4 regions of the Marinomonas sp. genome follow, and region 3 is predicted to be linked to each of the others. Evidence: predicted binding sites of a transcription regulator. Region 3 holds the regulator's gene; each other region holds the start of a gene.

Region 1 (3,228 bases), 860 kb from region 3:
AGCTCATTTTGGCTTTCATCTTCCGGGTCTTTGCTTTTGTTTTTATTGGGTAAAAGTGTTTTCCAGCCAAGTGAAATAGGCGTGTTACCTTTTGCTTCAAACAGTCCGCCTGCAATTTCCAATTTAATGTAAGACGCCAAATAATCGTATTCAGGGTAAAACTGCATGAGATATTGGCGAGCAATCAGGTTAAATACCAGCGCTTCTGTTTTGGAAAGTGATGTCGCTTTATGGGCTTGAGTGGTTGGAATAATGGCATGGTGAGCCGTGACTTGTTTATCGTTCCACGCTTTGCTTTTTCGTGATGCGTCGGCGTTTTCTGCGCCTTGTTGCATATCACCTCCCGAACGAGTGAGAGCAGCAATAATAGCAGGAGCATCTTTATGTTGTTGAGTCGGCAAATAGCGACAATCGGATCTGGGGTAGGTGATCATCTGATGGCGTTCATAAAGCGCTTGGCAAGTATCTAACACTTGTTGTGCCGAAAGAGAAAAGGCTTTTGCAGCATCAATTTGAAGTGCGGACAAACTATAGGGTAGTGGTGCTGGCTGTTTCTTTTGTTTGTAATTTGCTTCAACAACAATCGCGGGTTTATTGGTAATGCGATTGGCGACGTTTTGCGCCAGTGGCAAACTGAGCACGCGATTCTCTTCATCCATATAAGGTTGGCAGGCTTCACTGGGCAGCCATTTCGCCTGGAACGTCTCACCTTGCGATGTTTTTATGCTTGCCCATACTTGATAAAAATCTTTTGGGACAAAGGCTTCTCTTTCTTTGTCTCGAGCGGCAACAAGTCCTAGTACTGGCGTTTGTACTCGCCCAATGGACAAAACGCCTTGGTAACCAGCTTGTCGCCCTTTGATGGTATAAGCACGCGTTAGGTTTAAGCCAAATAACCAGTCTGCACGAGCGCGCCCCAGTGCCGAGCGTGATAACGCAGCGAATTCATTATTTGAGCGCAAATTATTAAGCGCTTTTTTTACCGCAGAGGGTGTTAAGTCATTCACCAAAAGTCGCTGAGTATTTTTTAGCTTCTGTGCTGGAACCTTGGTGTAGTTAAGTACTTCATCGACCAGCAATTGGCCTTCTCTATCTGGATCGCCAGCATGAACCAATACCGTGGCTTTTTTAATGAGTTTTTTTAAAATGTTAAGCTGTTTCTTGGTGTTGGCTTTTTCTTGCCATTGCCAGTCAGTTGGAATGATAGGTAAGTGGTCTAAATTCCAACTTTTATACGCTGGATTATAGTGATGAGGCTCAGCTTGTTCGAGTAAATGGCCAATGCACCAACTAACACAGTCACCATTAGGCAACCAAATACAGCCTTCTTCTTTTTTTTGAGGAGAGGGAAGGGCGGCAGCAATAGCTCGGGCAAGGCTTGGTTTTTCGGCAATATAAAGAATCATAAATACACTTACTGTTTATATATACAGTAAGTGTATCGAACGCGAAGAAGTGTGGCTAGAGTTGCGTATTATTTAGTTAGTTGTAACGGTTATTTAATTGGCACAACCGCTATTTTATCGGTACAACGAGCACAGGAATTGAGCTGGTATGAATAACTTTGTTTGCTGTTGAGCCAATGATCATTTGGCTTAGTCGGCCATGTGTTCGGCTATTCATTACAATCAAGTCGGCATTTTTTTCTGCTGCTAAGCGTTGGATTGATTCAGATGGAATACCGTTAACAATAACAGTTTCTGGTGGTGTTTCTAGATTTGAAAGTTCTTCTGAATATTTTTCCATGAATTCTGATAGTAATCTTTCCATGCGTGTATTGATGTCTTTGATGGCATCTTTGCGCATAGCATCTCTAACGTCTTCGGTAATGTAGTTGTTGATCATATTGGCTGCTTGGGCGTTTAGTGGTTCTATCGCATGCATCAATATGACTTTTGCTCCATGAGTTTTGGCTAAGCTTAAAACGAGCTCCATAGCGGCCTGTGTTTTACCGTCTAGATCGCAAGCATAAACGATAGTGTTTATTTTAGGTAACATGGCAAGATCCTCTTTTTATGTACCTATAGCTTAATCTTTTTAGCTTTTGCTGCTCTGATCTGAGTCAATTATCCTTGTGCTTATTTGATGAGTGGTAAGTGATAAGCTGTTAGAAGATTGCTTATCACTATGATTTGCAAATAAAAAGCAACTCATTGAGGATAAGAAGATAAAGCCAATAAATAGCATTCCCCAATAATCAATTGGTTTTTTATCGTTGGCATATCTTTTGGGTGACGGGACAAAGCTCTTAGTTTTCATAACGCACTCCAGCATGAATAACGATTTTATAGATGATAATGAATATCATTTAATAAATCTATGGGGTTGATTAATTTATTTTCACTGGTGATTTTTTTGGGTAGGGCAGGGCGTTAAGGTGTTTGAAAGACAAGCTCATGAGATTTGCCTATGTTATGATACGCGTTCAATTTTTTAGTAAACGAATAAGAGAGTATAAACATGTCAGAACTGTCGTTCGACTCTAACGAAGCAAAAATCGCATACGGCATTGGTCGTCAAATTGGTGATCAACTACGCGGTAGCGATCTTGGTGAATTGTCTCTAACGCATCTTTTTGCTGCAATTGAAGACGCGCTAAACGGTACTGAAATGCGTGTTCCTGGCGCAGAGCTAGAAGCTGCTTTTGCTGAACTACAGCAAAAAATGGAAGAGAAAGGTCGTGCAGCGTCTGAAGAGAACGTGAAAGCAGGCGAAGACTTCCTTGCGACAAACAAAGCCAAAGAAGGCGTACAAACCACTGAAAGTGGTTTGCAGTTTGAAGTGCTTGAAGAAGGTACTGGCGCGACTCCAAGCCGTGAAGCGACCGTTCGTGTACATTACGAAGGCCGTTTGATCGATGGACAAGTATTTGATAGCTCTATCGCTCGTGGCGAGCCAATTGAATTCCCTCTAACTGGCGTTATTGCTGGTTGGACTGAAGGTCTTCAGTTGATGAAAGAAGGCGCGAAATACCGTCTTACTATTCCTGCTGAATTGGCTTACGGTGCTCAAGGTGCTGGCGCAATGATTCAACCTTTCTCTGTTTTGCAATTCGATGTTGAGCTAATTGCGGTTGTTTAATAAACAGTTTAATTAAAACAGCTTAAAGTAAAACATTAAGACAGCGTACAAAAAAGCGAGTCGATCCAAGCGGGATGGCTCGCTTTTTTTGTATTAAATAGATCGGCTAAGAGAAAACTAGATGTCTCTTTCCATGCGGATATGCAT
Region 2 (3,228 bases), 230 kb from region 3:
GTCAGCAGGCCCGCTCGCGTAGTTGCTCCGACAAGTGTAAACGGTGGGAGTTCAATTTTAATTGATCTTGCTGCAGGGCCTTCACCAATCATTATGTCCAACTGGTAATCTTCCATTGCTGGATAGAGCACTTCTTCTATCGCAGGGCTTAATCTATGTATTTCATCAATAAATAGAATGTCACCTTCATTCAAATTTGTCAGCAGTGCCGCTAAATCTCCAGCTCTTTCCAAAACGGGTCCTGATGTCGTTCTTACTTCAGCCCCCATTTCATTACCAATAATGTGAGCTAGCGTTGTTTTACCCAAGCCTGGAGGGCCGAATATTAGCGTATGATCAAGAGGCTCCGAGCGCTGCCTAGCAGCTTCAATAAAAATCTCCATCTGCTCTCGGACAACAGGCTGACCAATATATTCAGCAAGCGCTTGCGGACGTATCGCTCGATCTACCTGTCTATCGTTTCCTTTAAGTTCTGCTGAAATAATACGATCTTGCTCAATCATGTTTTATTTCCTTAGCATCCCTTTCAAAGCAGCCTTGATGACATCTTCACTATTAGCAGCGTCCATTGGAACACCAGCAATTGCTTTCGCGGCTTCCTGTGGTTTGTAGCCAAGAGAAATAAGTGCCGCTTCGGCTTCTTGCCTTGGGTCTGCTTGAACCTGACGTAATACAGCAGGTGCAGAAAACAAGTCAGTTTTCGCAGCCTGGCCAAGTTTATCCCTTAATTCAATAATAAGTCGTTCAGCTGTTTTCTTACCAACACCGGGAATGCGAGTAAGCGCTGTAACATCCGACTCTTGAACATTGGCAATCAGTTCTTCTGATGACATGCTGGATAAAATTGCCAACGCCATTTTTGGACCAATACCATTTACTTTTATAAGAACTCGAAATAAAGCACGTTCGTTTTTATCAATAAAGCCATAAAGCGTATGTGAATCTTCTTTGACCAACAGGTGAGTAAATAATGTCACCTGCCCTCCGACTTGAGGCAAATCGTAAATAGTCGTCATGGAAGCGCTAACTTCGTATCCGACGCCATTAACATCTACCATTAGTTCTGGCGGTGTTTTTTCTATCAAAGTGCCGACGATTCGTCCGATCACAACGTTTTCCTTACATCTTGTTCAGTCCAACGCTTAGATGTGCGCCCTGCTCGCTTCCCGACGCCATATTCCAAGCCTCCAGAAGTTCTCGTATTAGCATGACACAAAGCAATGGCTAAAGCATCAGCCGCATCAGCTTGAGGTTTGGTAGTTAGATTTAATAAAAGCTGAACCATCATTTGAACTTGAGCTTTATCCGCATTCCCGTTGCCGACAACAGATTGCTTAACTCGGCGAGCAGCATATTCGTGCACTTCTAATTCTTGAAGAGATGCAGCTACAATTGCTGCACCTCTTGCTTGACCAAGTTTTAACGCCGAATTCGCATTCTTAGCCAGAAAAACTTCTTCTATAGCAAATTCGTTCGGCCTGTATTCTTCCAAGAGAGCGGAAACATTTTGAAAAATATATTTAAGCCTAACTGATAACGCCTCATCCGGTAATCGAATGCAACCACTGTTAACATATACAGATTTACCGTTTATCACATCAACAATACCAAAGCCCGTTATTCGTGAGCCTGGGTCAATGGCTAAAATTCTGGTCGTGGGCATAATTTTTTTGTGCCTTATATAATTACTGTATATTTCAACAGCCCTTTACAAAGTATGCAATGCCAAAACACAAAAAAGGCCACTACTAATAAGTGGCCTTTTACGTTTTTCTTTCAATCTCTTAACATAACTTACTGTTTTAGAATAAGTTTAAGAGTTATTTCTATGATTCAACGACCGGTTTTCTGACGCGAATATTCAATTCTTTTAGTTGCTTCTCGCTTACTTCACCTGGCGCCTGAGTCAATAGACACGTTGCGCTTTGCGTTTTAGGGAAGGCAATAACATCACGAATAGAGCTTGAACCCGTCATTAGCATCACTAGTCGATCTAAACCAAAGGCCAAACCGCCGTGTGGTGGCGCACCAAATTTCAGCGCATCTAACAAGAAACCAAATTTTTCTTCTTGCTCTTCTTTGCTGATATTCAGCAATTCAAACACTGTTTCCTGCATAGAAGATTGGTGAATACGGATAGAACCACCACCAAGCTCAGTACCATTCAACACCATGTCATAAGCCTGAGAAAGTGCCGTCAATGGACTGGCTTTTAGATCTTCAGGTGAACATGAAGGCGCAGTGAATGGGTGGTGAATAGCCGTAATACCGCCATCACTTGTTTCTTCAAACATTGGGAAATCTACAACCCACAATGGCGCCCATTTGCAAGTATAAAGATTCAAATCTTCACCCAGCTTACAGCGTAACGCACCAAGCGCTTCATTAACTACTTTGGCAGAATCGGCACCAAAGAATATCAAATCACCATTTTCTGCTTCGAGACGTTCAAGCAAAGTAGCACGTACTTCAACAGGTAAGAACTTAACAATTGGAGATTGCAGGCCTTCTTCAAGGTTGGACTTATCGTTTACCTTGATGTAAGCCAAGCCTTTCGCGCCATAGATAGAAACAAATTTAGTGTAGTCATCAATTTGCTTACGAGTTAACGCATTACCGCCTGGCACTTTAAGCGCTGCAACACGACCTTTCGGGTCAGTAGCTGGACCAGAGAACACTTTAAAGTCTACATTGGCCATCAAGTCAGATACTGACACTATGGTCAATGGAATACGAAGATCTGGCTTATCGCTACCGTATGTTTCCATTGCTTCAGAGTAAGGCATGCGTGGGAAAGCACCCAAATCAACATTCATTAGTTCTTTAAACAAGCTAACAATCATATCCTCTGTCATCGCCATGATATCTTGTTCGCTCATAAACGATGTTTCGATGTCCACTTGAGTGAATTCTGGCTGACGATCAGCGCGCAAATCTTCATCACGGAAACATTTAGCGATTTGGTAATAACGATCAAAACCAGACACCATAAGCAATTGCTTGAAAAGCTGCGGAGACTGAGGCAATGCAAAAAAACTGCCTTGCTGTGTTCGGCTAGGAACCAAATAGTCACGCGCGCCTTCAGGTGTTGCACGAGTCAAAATAGGCGTTTCGATATCTAGGAAGCCATTACTGTCTAGGTAGCGACGCAATACAGACGTCACTTTTGAACGAAAACGCATTTTTTGCTGAATTTCAGGGCGGCGCAAATCGATGAAACGATTTTTC
Region 3 (3,228 bases):
GCTGATTATTTTCTTGATCTAAACCCAATCCCTGAATATAAGGCGCTAAACCTTGCTGGGCATATTGGATAAAGTTCACGATACTTTGTATTTGCTGAGGGATTTTTAGTAATAGCTGTCCAGTCAGACTAACATCGTCAGTTAGCTCTTGCTTTAAGTTGACTAGATTTTTTTCTAGCTGACGCAACCAAGCAATACTTTGCTGCAAGCGAACTTCATGACGAAAGTGCCCTATCGCTTTATCAGGAAGATGATGACCCTCATCAAAAACATAGATGGTTTCTTTTGGAGGAGTAAGAATCGCGCCACCACCCAATGACAAATCCGCCAATACCAAATCGTGATTGGCAACAATCACATCAGCCACTTCGATTTCAGCACGCGCTTTAAAAAACGGGCAGGCGGAATAATTCGCACAATTACGGTTGGTGCATTGCTGATGATCTGTGGTTAAGCGTCGCCAGTCTTGATCTCGAACGATGCCCGCCCAGTTATCTTTATCGCCATCCCAGTCGCCTTTTTGCAAAGCGGCATCCATTTCTTGATAAAGGACAGTGTTCACATCATCAGAATGCAAGTGCTGCTCAAACAGGCCCGCAAACATATCATCCATAGCTTGTTCTTCTGAGCTAAGAAAGCCCTCAAGATTATTCAAGCACAAATAACGCCCCCGCCCTTTAGCAAGAGTGTACTTAAAAGTAAGATCGGTATGCTCGAGCAAGTCAGGCAATTCTTTATGTAGGATTTGTTCCTGAAGCGCGACCGTTGCCGTAGAGATAATTAATTTGAGGCCACGGGCTTTCGCAATAGGAATCGCCGCAAGGCAATAAGACAAGGTCTTACCTGTGCCTGTTCCGGCCTCAATCACGGCAACATGCTTTTCTTCAAGGCGTTCGCCTTCCGAGCCTTGTTTAATGTTACCCAAGGTTCGAGCGATTGCACCAATCATCTGGCGCTGTCCAGCCCTTGGTTTATGGGACTTCGCATCCAAAGATGCTCGGTATGCAAGTTGAATCTGTTTTTTTAGTTCGTCTGAAAGCATTTATATCATTGAGTATAGTTAGGAATGCTGTATATAATAACAGTAACTGTATAAACAACCAGATAACCTATGATTAAATTAACCAAAAGACAATCTGACGTACTAGAAACCATTCGCGAATTTATTGGTGAAACAGGTTTTCCACCGACCAGAGCAGAAATAGCACGCCGGCTTGGGTTTAAATCTCCTAACGCCGCCGAAGAGCATCTCAAAGCCCTATGTAAAAAAGGCGCAATAGAAATGCTGTCCGGCGCATCAAGGGGAATACGCTTAGTTGATCGTGCATCAAATGACGATCCTGCAGACGACCTTGGCTTACCTGTCATCGGCAAAGTCGCTGCAGGTTACCCTATTTTGGCTCAGGAGAACATTGCTTCTCATGTGAACATCCCAGCCAATATGTTTTCACCACAAGCCGATTACTTCTTGTCTGTCTCTGGGACCAGTATGAAAGACATCGGAATCATGGAGGGTGATTTATTAGCGGTTCATAAAACCACTACTGTGCGCAACGGCCAAATTGTCGTTGCTCGCATTGGTGATGAAGTAACGGTTAAACGCTTCGAACAAAAAGGCAGCATCGTTCGACTTATTCCAGAAAACGAAGAGTTCAATGACATCATTGTCGACCTTGAAAGCGAAGAGTTTGCCATTGAAGGCTTATCTGTTGGTGTAATTCGCCAAGGGCTTTAAGTAACCGCTGCCACATAAAACAAACACTATTCCAATAAAAAAGCGAAGCTTGTGCTTCGCTTTTTTATTTCAGCCTATGCTGAACTCCATCGGTATCATCATAGCTGATTTAGTGCAGAATCTTAGGACGAAACTCCTCATCATCAAGATACTCCGAGTCATCGTCAAAAAACGAATCATCCGAATAAACAAAATCAATGCCCGCATGAAACATGCATTTTGCTAATTCAAAATAACGATCCTTTAAATAAGATCGAGTGTCGTCTGAAATCTGCAGTGTCGCTAATGGAACGGTTTCCTCACCACCCTCACTGGCTGGACGCAGGACGATATCGCCGTTATCTAGCTCAACAATTTCTAGGTAGGATTCTTTCATATTCAATACTCTGATGACTCTTCTCTAAAACGTAATACCAATTCAACCAACTTGGCCAAATAAAAACTTACAGACGCTCCTGCGTCACTTCCACGACCAATTAGGTTATCACTTTGAACAACTGATGACATAGAGGCGCGACACTCAAACTGAACTAAATAGGCCTGGTTCAATTGAAAACACCAAGAATCAGAGCGAGACAGTAAATCTGCCAACTCAGCTAAAACTGGAACGACGACTTGCTTGCTTTCTGACTCAGCTAATAATTTAGTAACATCAAGCGTCCCCGTTAAAGAGTAAGCTGATGCCACCTCTTTCAACAGCCCATTAAGCGCGCTTCTTAACTGGAAAATAGCCGAGCTTTCCAGCCCGACTTTTAACCATGCTTCGTCACTATCTTGACTCTGCTTAATGAAGCGTCTTGCCGTATCCAGCTTTTGATTGGTTAGGCTAGCTAAACTAGCGCCACTCATTTCTTCTTACCTTCCTCAATCACCCATTTAGAGCCAACATAAAATGCCTTCCAGCCAGTTGGTTTGCCCTCTTCTTCCGTCATGACATATTGCTCTTTCGTCTTACGGCTATAGCGGATGATTGCAGGACGACCTTCAGAATCTTTTTTAGGCGCTTTTGCAAAAAAGTGATATTTAGGGTCTATTTGATCCATATATGGCAGTAACTCTTCAACCAAAGGTGCACGAGTTTCACGCTTACGCGGAAATTGGCTAGCTGCCAAGAATAAACCAGTTGCACCATCACGAAGAACATAGTGATCTTCTACTTTTTGGCAAGCAAGATCAGGCATTGGTACGGGGTCCATTTTTGGTGGTGCCGCTTCGCCGCTCTTCAATAACTTACGAGTGTTTTTACACTCGTCGTTAGTGCAACCAAAGTACTTACCAAAACGACCAGTTTTAAGCTGCATTTCTGATCCACACTTATCACATTCAAGCGTAGGACCATCGTAACCTTTGATTTTGAAAACACCAGTTTCTACTTCGTAACCCGAACAAGCAGGATTATTACCACAAACATGCAGTTTGCGATGCTCATCCATTAAATAACTGTCCATGGCAGATCCGCAGATCTTACAACGATGCTTATTGATAAGCGCTTT
Region 4 (3,228 bases), 1.9 Mb from region 3:
CATACGGATCAAACAGGACACGAGATGCCACTAGCCGAAGTTTGGCGTTTATTCAGAGAATCCTACAGGTTGAACCCAGATAACAAAGGCCAAATGACATTAATGACTTATCGCAGCCATAACTCAAACGGATTACAGGAAATTCGTGCTACATTACGCTATCAGGAAAAAACATGGCAACTGGTTGGCGAAGGCAAAGGATTATTGTCAGCCATGCTTGATGCATTAAGAAAGCGTTTTAACTGGCAGATAAACATCAGTGACTTTCATGAACACACATTAGGACAACAGACGAAAAGCAAAGCGGTGAGCTATGTTCAAATTGAGTCCGATCAGCTTCCAGCAAGTTTTGGCGTTGCCATTGATGAAGATTCGACCAAGGCCTCGCTACAAGCACTAATCAACGCGTGCCATCCTTTGTGCAAAGAAGCTTAGCGAGACGGTAACTTTCATTACGTCTATTGAGATTGCAGTAAATAGTCAGTCGGTGATACGCCGACTCGACTTTTAAACATCGCACTAAAAGCACTAGGACTATCGTAACCAATCAGAATCGCGGTATCTAAAACGCTTTTTCCACTAGCGAGATATTCCAAAGCCAATAATAAACGCTTCCTACGCAGCCATTCTGCAAATGTTAGCGACATTTCTTGCTGGAACTTTCGAGTAACAGAACGCTCGCTTATGCCCAAAATATGAGCACCATCGGCATTTGTCCAATCATGAGCAATGCGTTGACTGACATGATCACACAAAGAAACCAAAGCATCAGAGCTCGGCAATGGCACATAGAAAGACACGCTCGATAATCGACGTAATTCGTCCAAAATCAATTCAATAATTCGCTCATCACGGCCGCCCGAAACAATTTCTTCAGGAAGCTCTAACGCTTCAATAATAAGCGCTTTCAATAACATGGATACGTCAATGACAGAGCAATCATGGGGCAAATCGGCCCGAGCAAGAGGGTCAATAAACAGCGTTCTAACTTTTACCAGTCCTGTCATATGGAGACTGTGTTCAATTCCTGCAGGAATCCACATTCCCCGATTTGGAGGAATCACCCAACTACCAAAACGAGTCTCCACACGTATCACACCACTTAGTGTGTGAATCAGCTGCGCGCAGTTATGAGCATGATAAGGCTCAAATTTACCGTGCTCATAATCTTGTGCATAAGTCACAACACTATTTGGTAAATGATTGTTTTGAAACAACACGCCGCTCTCCTAGAAACCCATCGATCATTCAATTGAGTTTACCTATCAATAAGGAGATCTCAACACACTATACGAGCAAACTTAAAAACCCACAAAACAACACTTGCTTTATTGAAATTTAATACCCAAAATACTGGTTATACATACAGTATTTTGGGTGTTTTTATGTCTGCTTTTTTTACCAACAACAGCGATCAAAAAGGCGAAAAATCTCCTTTCAACAATCCGATCAAGGGGCGCGGCACAGCCAATAATATGGCAGGACGCTTTGCTATCACGCTGGTTGAAGTGGATGAAAACGACGAAGCCATCGCCTTGTTAGAAACCTCTTCACCTAAGACTGAGGTTCGTCATGAACGCGCCAAAAGCATTATTAGTCGCAATTCGTCTCCTGATATTCCTTTTCGCATGTCGGTGAATCCTTATAAAGGCTGCGAGCATGGCTGTGTATATTGCTTTGCTCGCCCTACTCATGCGTATTTAGATTTGTCACCAGGGTTGGATTTTGAGACCAAGCTGGTTGCCAAAACCAATGCGACATTTTTATTTGAAGAAGAACTGGCGCACCCAAATTATCGCTGTGAACCCATTGCATTAGGGATCAATACCGACGCTTATCAGCCGATTGAGAAACAGCTGAAAATCACTCGCCAATTATTGGCAATCGCCTTGGCCCATCACCAGCCGATTTCACTGATTACCAAAAGTACACTGATACTCAGAGATATAGATTTGCTGACGCAAATGGCAGAGAAAAAACTGATTCATGTGGCGATCAGCGTGACGACACTGAATAACGATTTAAAGCGTATTTTGGAACCCAGAACGGCGTCTGGAAAGACACGTTTGCAGGTGATTAAAACCTTACGCGAAGCGGGGATTCCTGTTTCGGTTCTAGTCGCGCCGGTGATTCCTTTTATCAACGATAACGAGCTAGAGGAAATCATCGCTGCATGCGCGGAAGTTGGCGCGCAATCCATCAATTACATCATGTTGCGCTTGCCCCATGAGGTTGCGCCTTTGTTTGCGGATTGGCTCCACCAGCATTACCCAGACAGAGCAGAACACGTTTTGCAGCGCATTATGGATATGCGAGGTGGCAAGCTCTACAACAGTCAATTTGGCAAACGCATGACTGGCGAAGGAATCTTTGCGGATTTGATTAACCAACGCTTTCACGTAGCGCGACGCAAATATGGATTGGATGACAACCGCCTAAGCTATCTCGATTGCCGTCATTTTGCTGTTCCGTCAAAAGAAGGCGATCAGATGGTGTTGTTTTAGTTGCTTAGATAACGTAACTCCCTCTGCTATTTATGTTATCAAAGGGAGTATCACCTAAGCCTATTTTAATTTGAGGGCTCAAATAGAAAGTACACTAAAGCACTGAAAACACAAATTACTCCTGTTATCGAGACCGAAAACCAACCATAGCTAGCAAACAACCATCCACCAAGGGCTGAACCGATGGCCCCAAAGCAAAAGAAAGTCGTCATATATAATCCATTTAGGCGACCTCGAACCTCAGGAGCCAATGCAAAAATCACTCGCTGTCCAAGTACTAAATTAGCAGATACTGCGAAGTCCAGTACAATTCCTGCGACAACAAATATGGCTAATGAAAGACTCGAACCAAGTGGGGCAATAAAAGTAATCGCAAAAGCTATTATTGCCAAAATCATTGCAGCCCCAGTCGCGAGTTTAATCCATCCTCGATCTGCAATTCGGCCAGCAATAGGAGCTGCAACAGCCCCTGCAACACCAGCCAAGGCGAATAGAGCTATCCCTTTTTGGCTCAAGCCAAACTCTGGTCCAGCTAATAACAATGGTGTTGTTGTCCAAAACAAACTAAATACCCCAAACATACAACCATGATAAAGCGCTCTACGACGTAGCATTGGTGTATTTTTCACAAGCTCCACCATAGACTTCAACATCTGGGAGTATTTTAACTGAGCTTTAACAGGCCTTGCCGGTAAAACAAAACTCAGCACAATTGCCAACACAA

Evidence for each region. Region 3 encodes LexA, which represses DNA repair genes until DNA is damaged. Its sites were predicted from a motif close to TACTGTNTANNTANACAGTA; they were not measured.
Region 1: ACO05V_RS18085 (DNA topoisomerase III) is a predicted target of LexA. The motif match lies at 1,416-1,435, and genes of this name have one in related genera.
Region 2: ruvC (crossover junction endodeoxyribonuclease RuvC) is a predicted target of LexA. The motif match lies at 1,687-1,706, and genes of this name have one in related genera.
Region 4: ACO05V_RS04635 (PA0069 family radical SAM protein) is a predicted target of LexA. The motif match lies at 1,352-1,371, and genes of this name have one in related genera.

The regions. Positions count from the first base shown of each region.
Region 1 covers NZ_OZ245329.1:3,778,537-3,781,764, reverse strand. Annotated here, with positions in the region: gene ACO05V_RS18085 (DNA topoisomerase III) at 1-1,406, opposite strand, end outside; gene ACO05V_RS18080 (universal stress protein) at 1,516-1,998, opposite strand; gene ACO05V_RS18075 (FKBP-type peptidyl-prolyl cis-trans isomerase) at 2,461-3,081, shown strand; gene ACO05V_RS18070 (GNAT family N-acetyltransferase) at 3,199-3,228, opposite strand, start outside.
Region 2 covers NZ_OZ245329.1:2,687,903-2,691,130, reverse strand. Annotated here, with positions in the region: gene ruvB (Holliday junction branch migration DNA helicase RuvB) at 1-503, opposite strand, end outside; gene ruvA (Holliday junction branch migration protein RuvA) at 507-1,109, opposite strand; gene ruvC (crossover junction endodeoxyribonuclease RuvC) at 1,106-1,663, opposite strand; gene aspS (aspartate--tRNA ligase) at 1,827-3,228, opposite strand, start outside.
Region 3 covers NZ_OZ245329.1:2,914,633-2,917,860, forward strand. Annotated here, with positions in the region: gene dinG (ATP-dependent DNA helicase DinG) at 1-1,042, opposite strand, end outside; gene lexA (transcriptional repressor LexA) at 1,112-1,735, shown strand; gene ACO05V_RS13940 (hypothetical protein) at 1,845-2,111, opposite strand; gene ACO05V_RS13945 (DUF6586 family protein) at 2,114-2,584, opposite strand; gene topA (type I DNA topoisomerase) at 2,581-3,228, opposite strand, start outside.
Region 4 covers NZ_OZ245329.1:1,024,491-1,027,718, reverse strand. Annotated here, with positions in the region: gene leuA (2-isopropylmalate synthase) at 1-435, shown strand, start outside; gene ACO05V_RS04640 (AraC family transcriptional regulator) at 459-1,220, opposite strand; gene ACO05V_RS04635 (PA0069 family radical SAM protein) at 1,386-2,504, shown strand; gene ACO05V_RS04630 (MFS transporter) at 2,570-3,228, opposite strand, start outside.